DNA from 2 places in the Limnobacter sp. UBA7229 genome. Region 2 is predicted to be linked to the other one. Evidence: predicted binding sites of a transcription regulator. Region 2 holds the regulator's gene; the other holds the start of a gene.

Region 1 (4,274 bases), on a different contig from region 2:
CGCGTCAGCAACCATGCAATCGGTGGTCAGCATCAATGAAGCAATAGACGCTGCGTTTTGCAAGGCTGTGCGGGTTACCTTGGTTGGATCCAAAACACCCATGTCAACCATGTCGCCGTACTCGCCTGTGGCCGCGTTGTAGCCGTAGTTGCCTTCGCCGCCCATCACGTTGTTGGCCACAACAGATGATTCCTCACCCGCGTTGGTCACGATCATGCGCAGTGGCTCTTCCATGGCGCGCAGTACAATCTTGATACCTGCGTCCTGGTCGGGGTTCAAGCCCTTCAAGCCTTCAATCTTGGCGCGTGCACGCAGCAGGGCTACGCCGCCGCCAGGCACAATGCCTTCTTCCACAGCAGCGCGTGTTGCGTGCAGGGCGTCTTCTACGCGGGCTTTCTTTTCCTTCATTTCAACTTCGGTTGCAGCACCAACCTTGATTACTGCAACGCCGCCAGCCAACTTGGCCACGCGTTCTTGCAGCTTTTCACGGTCGTAGTCGGAAGATGACTCTTCGATCTGGCCGCGAATCTGCTTTACACGGGCTTCGATGTTTGCACCGTCGCCAGCACCGTCGATGATGGTGGTGTTCTCTTTGCCCACTTCAATGCGCTTGGCCTGACCCAGGTGTTCCAGGGTTACAGTTTCCAGGCTCATGCCGGTTTCTTCAGCGATTACAACGCCGCCGGTCAAAATGGCGATGTCTTCCAGCATGGCTTTGCGGCGGTCGCCGAAGCCAGGGGCCTTCACTGCGCAAGTTTTCAAAATGCCGCGAATGTTGTTTACAACCAAAGTCGCCAGGGCTTCGCCTTCGATGTCTTCAGCAATAATCAACAATGGGCGGCCCGCCTTGGCCACTTGTTCCAGTGTGGGCAGCAGGTCACGGATGTTGCTGATTTTCTTGTCGTGCAACAGCACGAAGGGGTTGTCTAGAGCAACAACCTGCTTTTCCTGGTTGTTGATGAAGTAGGGGCTCAGGTAACCGCGGTCAAACTGCATGCCTTCAACAACATCCAGTTCGTTGTCCAGGCTCTTGCCGTCTTCAACGGTAATTACGCCTTCCTTGCCTACTTTTTCCATGGCTTCAGCAATGATGTTGCCGATGGATTCGTCGCTGTTGGCGGAAATGGAGCCCACTTGTGCAATCGCCTTGGTGGTTGCGCAGGGCTTGCTCAATGCACGCAGTTCAACGATTGCGGCGCTTACGGCCTTGTCAATGCCACGCTTCAAGTCCATTGGGTTCATGCCCGCGGTCACAAACTTCATGCCTTCTTTCACAATGGCTTGGGCCAGAACCGTGGCGGTTGTTGTGCCATCGCCTGCGTTGTCAGAAGTGCGAGAAGCAACTTCTTTGACCATTTGTGCGCCCATGTTTTCGAACTTGTCTTTCAGTTCGATTTCTTTGGCCACGGAAACGCCGTCCTTGGTGATGGTGGGGGAGCCGAATGAACGCTCGAGCACCACATTGCGGCCACGTGGGCCCAAGGTAACTTTCACTGCGTTGGCCAGAATGTTTACGCCACGCACCATGCGGCTGCGTGCGTCGTCGCCGAAAAATACTTCTTTAGCTGCCATGATTAATCTTCCTCTTGAATTCTGTGTAATTAGGCTTAGTCATCAAGCTTTGTACTTAAGCTTCAATAACGCCCATGATGTCCTCTTCACGCATCACCAGCACTTCCTTGCCATCCACTTTGATGGCTTGGCCGGCATATTTGCCGAACAACACGCGCTGGCCAACCTTCACATCCATGGCGATCAGCTTGCCGCTGTCATCGCGCTTGCCTGGGCCAACTGCAATCACTTCACCTTGATCGGGCTTCTCGGCGGCGGCTTCTGGGATCACGATGCCAGAGGCTGTTGTGCGCTCGCTGTCGAGACGCTTCACGATCACGCGATCATGCAACGGACGAATGTTCATGGATACCACTCCTAAATTTGTCTTTTAAAAAGAATTGCTTAGAGAAACTGACGGATGCCTTGTTAGCACTCGCCGTCATCGAGTGCTAATGATAGGGGTGGGGGGGAGGTATTTCAAGGGGCGGGATGAAAAAAAGTTGCCTGCAAGCAGGGTGTCAGTCACTTTTGTTTACACTAGGGGTCGATTTAATACAACGCCCCACAGAATGAACAAAGCAAAGTCGGTTTTCATTGTCCTGTTTTTAGTCTTGATCAACCTGAGTCTGTTGCACGTGGCTACCCTGAGTTGGCACAGCCCGCTTGGCCCTGGCTGGATAGGGGTGTTTGTGTTGGCTTTGCCCAATTTTTACCTGTTTGTGTGGATGTTCATGCGCAGGCGCGCCCGAACATCACGCAATCTCCACTTGCTGATGGCGGCCAACCTTACCGGCATTGCCTTGGTGTTGACCGATCCGGGCATGGAGGCGGACCCCTTGCCCTTGATCCTCGGCAATTTGATCTTTTTTGGCAGTATCGCCTACATCTTTTGGTATTCCAATCTGGGTGAACGCAACAATGCCCTGTTGAATGAGGGTGAGAAACTTCCGGTATTCGAACTGAATACCCTGGATGGTGAGTCTTTTTCCAGCGAGCAATTCAAAGGATCAGCATGGTTGCTGATGTTTTACAGGGGCAATTGGTGCCCGTTGTGCATGACACAAATTGGCGAAGTGGCGGCACGTTACATTGACCTTGACCGCCTGGGTGTGAAAGTGGCGCTCATCAGCCCGCAGCCGGAGACCAAAACCAAAGAACTCGCCGAGCGATTCAAGGTGCCGATGAGGTTTTTTGTAGACACTGATTTCAAGGCCAGCAAGAAGTTAAAGCTGGTGCATGAAAACGGCGTGCCATTTGGCCTGAAGTGGATGGGGCATGGGGAAGACACTGTGTTACCCACAGTGTTGATCATCAACAAACATGGGCGAATTGTGTACTCAGACCAAACGTCAAATTACCGTGTTCGACCCGAACCCGAGCAGTTTCTGGAAGTTGCACGCCAAAAGCTGGGCGGCGTAGAGGCCTGATTACCTGCTTACTGTAGCCTGATCAGCAGCGGCTTTGCGTATGCTGCTGATCAATTCTTTGCTAATACGGCTTTCCATGCGACGGTGCACTGGCTCAAGCGCCTTGCGCCACAGTTCGATTTCAGCATTGTTCAATATCGCCACTTTGGTGTTTTTGGATTCTTTCACCTTGGCCAAGGCTTGCGCATTCAGTTTCTCCGCTTCGTCGTCGTTTTTGCGGGTTGCGTCGACAATGCTTTTTTCAAGCGTGACGCGAATGTCTGCGGGCAAGCTGTTCCAGAACTTGCGGTTAACGATTACCGCATAGCCCAGATAACCGTGATTGGTTACCGCCACGTATTTCTGAACTTCGTGCATTTTTTTGGAGTACAGGTTGGAGGGCGGATTTTCAGTGCCATCGACCAAACCGGTCTCCAGTGCAGTGTGTACATCCGAGAACGCCAGTGGAATTGGCGTGGCTCCCAGCGCCTCCATTTGGGCTTCGAGCACCCGTGAAGGCTGTATTCGCATGCGTTTGCCTTTCAGGTCTTCGGGTAGTCGAAGCGGTGTGTTGGCGCTCATCACCTTGAAACCATTGTCCCAGTAGGCCAGTCCCAATATTCCGCGATCTTCAAGTTGCGCCAGCAGCTGCTTGCCAATTTCACCTTGAGTGACAGTTTTTAGAACCTGACGATTCGGGAAAATGTAGGGAAGGTCGAACACCTCGAAATCGCGCATGCCCAGTTGGCCGAACTTGGCCAGCGAGGGTGCAAGCATTTGAACGGCTCCCAATTGAAGCGCTTCAAGTTCTTCCCTGTCTTTGTACAGCGAAGAGTTCGGATAAACCTCCACTTTCACCCGCCCACGGGTGCGTTCTTCCACCAGCTTTTTGAATTCCAGCGCAGCGATCCCCTTTGGGGTGTTTTCATCGACAACATGGCTGAACTTGATCAGGATGGGCGGTGCTGCACTGGCGGGTGCCAATGCAACGCCGTGAAGCCCAAGCAAAATTCCAAGTGCTGACAGATATTTCATATTGCGGCTAGTTTGTAAGTATTCATTGAAAATTCCAGAGTAGGACCGTCCTCACCATTGTGGGTTTCCACATGCTCTGAAATCTTTTCGTCATTTCGTGGCACTATCCAGCCATGCAAGTGTTCGCCCCTTATGAGCCCAATTTAAAGAAGATCAAGCGCCGCCAAGCCATGAGGTTTGGCATGCCTGTGCTTGTATTTTCACTTTTGATGGCTTTGCTGGTGGCCGCAGTTTACTACGCCCAGCAAGATGAACGGGATCAAAACCAGGCAAAACTGA
Region 2 (4,274 bases):
TTGCTCCCCAGGCTTTGCAAGCGTTTGAAACGCGTGTTGCCCGTGAATGTCGATCAATGTTTCAGACAATTCTTTTAGCGTGCTGGCAGGCACCGGCGTCCCGTTGATGTAGGCTTTTGACCTGCCATTCGATTCAATGGCCCGGCGAAGGTGCATTTCGCCCTCGCTGCAGTCAATAGATTGTTCATCGAGAATGGCTTTGGCCGCAGGGTTCAACTCGAATACCGCTGTGATATTGGCGCGTTCGCAACCTTCCCGAACTTGCGATGCATCGGCTCGCGCGCCCAAGCACAGCGACAGCGCATCAATCAAAATGGACTTGCCCGCGCCAGTTTCTCCGGACAACACCGACATGCCTGGGGCGAAATGCAAATCGAGTTTATCGACAATAACGAAATCTTGAATGGTCAAACTACTTAGCATGGCCGCTGTCTCTGAGTCCTCGAGTTTTGTGGGGGGCTTCCGTGGGGCTTGCACTCCAGTGCAATTTTTGCCTTAACATGGCGAAGTAATCATATCGTGCCGGGTGCAAAAGCTGGATAGGGTGTGGTGACACCTTGATCCGTATTTGATCACCCACTTTGGCGCGGCCATTGAACTGCATGTCAAAGTGCACGCCGGTCTGCTTGCCGCCAGTTACAAAAATATCAATTGTGCTGTGTTGGGGCAGGGCGATTGGCCGGTTGGTCAACGCATGGGGCGCAACAGGCACAATCAAAAGGCCTGCAAGGCTTGGGTGCAGAATTGGCCCATCGGCAGAAAGCGCGTAGGCTGTTGATCCCGTGGGGGTTGACACAATCAGGCCGTCCGCACGCAGGTCGTACATAAATGTACCATCAACTTCTACACGCAGTTCAACCATGCCGCCCACGATACCGCGGCTGATCACGATGTCATTTAAGGCAATGTGATTTTCCACCACTTTGCCTTGTCGCAAAATTTGACCCTCAAGGTAAGCCCGGTTTTCCGAGACCGATTGACCGTTGATGGTGTCGATCAGGGTGGGGTTGATGTCGTCGAGGCGAATGTCGGTGAGAAATCCCAGACGGCCCTGATTAATGCCGATCAAGGGAATGTTGCAGTCGGCTAATTCTCGGGCTGTGCCCAGAAAAGTGCCGTCGCCACCAATGATGACCGCAATTTTCGCCTTTTTTTTGATCAGGGCCAAATTGGCAAATTCAAAGTTGGCTTCATCACATTCAGGTTTTGATTTTCTCGAAGAACCGCTGCTCAACATGGAATCGCACACCAGCACATGGAAGGCGTTGGCGGCCAGTAGGTCAACCACACTTCGCCAAATGGCCTGTTTTGGGGAGGCGCCATGTTTGGCAAACACAGCAATGCACATCCCTTTCTGTTTCGGCATTCTTGATTCCCTGTTTTTGTCGTAAAGTGAAGCCTTGGTGTTAATCCTAAGCCCAATCGTATCGCAACACGCATTTGAAGTGACATTGATGATAGACGAACGCGCCCGTTCCATATTGAAAACATTGGTTGAAAGGTACATCACAGAGGGCAACCCGGTGGGTTCGAGGGCTTTGTCCAAGTATTCGACGCTGGATTTGAGTCCGGCCACTATTCGAAACGTGATGGCGGACCTTGAAGAACTGCGCCTGGTGGTATCGCCCCACACTTCGGCGGGTCGAGTGCCCACGCCTCAGGGGTATCGCATGTTTGTTGACTCTCTGCTTACCGTAAAACCTTTGGCAATCGATGTGCAATCCGCCCTAAGCGGAGGAATTCTACGTGAGGACCCTAACCGTGTTTTAAACAAGGCAGTGAACTTGCTTTCCAGTTTGTCCTCTTTTGCCGGGGTGATTACAGCGCCGAAAAAGGCGGCTTTGTTTCGACACGTGGAATTTTTAAGTTTGTCGGATAGAAAGGTGTTGCTGATTATCGTGACACCCGACGGGGATGTTCAAAACAGAATATTGATTGTCGAGAAGCCTTACACACAAAGCGAATTGACCATGGCGGCGAATTTCTTCAACCAGCATTTTGCAGGTTTGAGTTTTCAGCAGGCCAAACAGAGGTTGTCGGAAGAGCTCCACCAAATTAGCCAGGATATTAGCAAATTGATGCAAGCTGCCGTGAATGCGGGTACAGAGGCGGAGGAAAGTCAGGCCGATGGGGTGCTGTTGTCGGGAGAACGAAAACTGCTGGATGTGTCGGATTTGTCGACGGACATGGAGCGACTGAAAAAAATGTTCGGTGTGTTTGAACAACGCACTGCGTTGTTGCGCCTGCTTGAAAGCTCCAACAGGGCCGAAGGTGTGCAAATTTTCATCGGTGGTGATTCTAGCCTGGTGCCCATGGAGGAGATGAGCGTGATCTCGGCGCCTTACCATGTGAACGGTGAGGTGGTTGGCACTCTGGGCGTGATTGGCCCTACACGCATGGCCTACGAGCGGTTGATTCCGATTGTGGATATCACATCGAAGCTGGTTTCTTCGGCTTTGTCGGATCCGGAGTAGGGTGAGCCACCCCGGCAGTCAGCTTTGGGTATACTTTCAGGCTTGTTGTTCATTAGGTAGTATCCATGCGCACCGAAGCCCCTTTTCGTCACGGCACGCCCCAGAAAACAGCTGTTTTGCTTGTTAACCTTGGCACTCCAGACAATGCAGACACACCATCGCTTCGGCGTTATCTGAAAGAGTTTTTGTCAGATCCGCGTGTGGTCGAAATTCCAAAATTGATCTGGTGGATCATCTTGAACGGCATCATTCTGCAGATCCGCCCCAAAAAATCCGCAGCCAAGTACGCCACCGTGTGGACCGATGAGGGTTCTCCGTTGTTGGCGATTGGCAAAAGGCAGGTCAAGGTGCTTAGCGAGGCTTTCAAGGCCCGGCGCTGGGATGTTCGTGTTGATTTGGCGATGCGTTATGGCAACCCCTCAGTGGCCAGTCGAATGGATCAGCTTCGCAAAGATGGTTATGACCGTGTGCTGGTGTTTCCTCTGTATCCTCAATATGCGGCGGCTACTACTGCGTCGGTGTTTGATGCGGTGTTTGACTGGGCCAAGCCGGTGCGCAACATTCCCGAATTACGTTTGGTGAAGCACTATCACGATCACCCGGCTTATATCCATGCCCTGGCTGAGAGCGTGCGTAAGCACTGGCAAGTCAATGGGCGCCCGAATTTTGATCAGGGTGATGTGCTGTTGTTCAGTTTTCACGGTGTGCCTGAAATGACCTTGCTCAAGGGCGACCCTTACCATTGCGAGTGTTACAAAACTGCGCGCTTACTGGGCGAGGAACTGGGGCTTCAAAAGGGCAATTACAGGGTTACGTTCCAAAGCCGATTTGGCAAAGCCAAATGGCTGGAGCCATACACCGATAAAACCCTGGAAGCCTTGGGGCAGGCTGGTACCAAGCGTATTGATGTGATGTGCCCAGGTTTTATGGCCGATTGCCTTGAAACGCTGGAGGAAATTAATCAGGAAGGCCGGGAAGACTTTCAGCATGCGGGGGGAGGCGAGTTTCATTACATTGCCTGCCTGAATGACAGCGAGCTGGCCGCGGCAATGCTGTCCGAAATAACCGCGCAGCACATGCAGGGCTGGCCAGTCGACATGGGTTACGAAGAATCCATGGCACAGGAACTTGCCGAGAGTCGAAAATTGGCGCTTGAAATGGGCGCGCAATAAGTTTCTGCCAACAATTCAGCGTAATTCTGCGTATTTCTACTTTTTGGGCTTGAATTTCGCGTTCAAGCCCTCATTTACCGCCAAGAGTAGGGGCGACCGGTAAAGGCCTGTCGCCTCTTTTGAATTTTAATGGAGGAAAAGACATGTCAGAACCCACTGGAAAGCCGGCCACGGACGAACAAACGTCTGCCCAGGCACCAGAAGGTCAGCAGCAAGGCGCGCAGACCCAAAATGAGACTGAACAGGCTGTTCAGCAAGAAGCGCCCCAAGACGAAATCTCTGTGCTGAAGGCAGCATTGGAAAATGCACACCACGAGGTGGAGAAATCCCGAGAGGTGTATTTGCGCCTGGCTGCCGACATGGAAAACCTGCGCCGCCGCACTCAAGAAGACGTGGCCAAGGCACACAAGTACGCGATTGAATCGTTTGCTGAATCCTTGGTACCCGTTCGCGACAGTCTTGAAATGGCACTGGCTGTAGAAAACCAGACCCCGGAAGCATTGAAAGACGGCGTTGCTGCAACCCTTCGTCAACTGGAAGCTGCATTTGAGCGTGGCAGGGTGATGGTGCTTAACCCCGTGGGAGAAAAGTTTAATCCCAATCAGCACCAGGCGGTGGCCATGGTGCC

What was found. The regulator HrcA, encoded in region 2, represses chaperone genes, less so after heat shock. The targets are predictions, from matches to a motif close to TTAGCACTCNNNNNNNNNGAGTGCTAA.
Region 1: a site for HrcA is predicted at 1,981-2,007, ahead of B4C79_RS11250 (co-chaperone GroES). Genes of this name have one in related genera too.

The regions. Positions count from the first base shown of each region.
Region 1 covers NZ_DKTN01000020.1:91,744-96,017, reverse strand. The annotation lists gene groL (chaperonin GroEL) at 1-1,572, opposite strand, end outside; gene B4C79_RS11250 (co-chaperone GroES) at 1,628-1,918, opposite strand; gene B4C79_RS11245 (peroxiredoxin family protein) at 2,124-2,981, shown strand; gene B4C79_RS11240 (TRAP transporter substrate-binding protein) at 2,982-3,995, opposite strand; gene B4C79_RS11235 (two-component system sensor histidine kinase NtrB) at 4,109-4,274, shown strand, end outside.
Region 2 covers NZ_DKTN01000003.1:163,171-167,444, reverse strand. The annotation lists gene recN (DNA repair protein RecN) at 1-423, opposite strand, end outside; gene B4C79_RS01315 (NAD(+)/NADH kinase) at 413-1,366, opposite strand; gene hrcA (heat-inducible transcriptional repressor HrcA) at 1,458-2,474, shown strand; gene hemH (ferrochelatase) at 2,540-3,646, shown strand; gene grpE (nucleotide exchange factor GrpE) at 3,790-4,274, shown strand, end outside.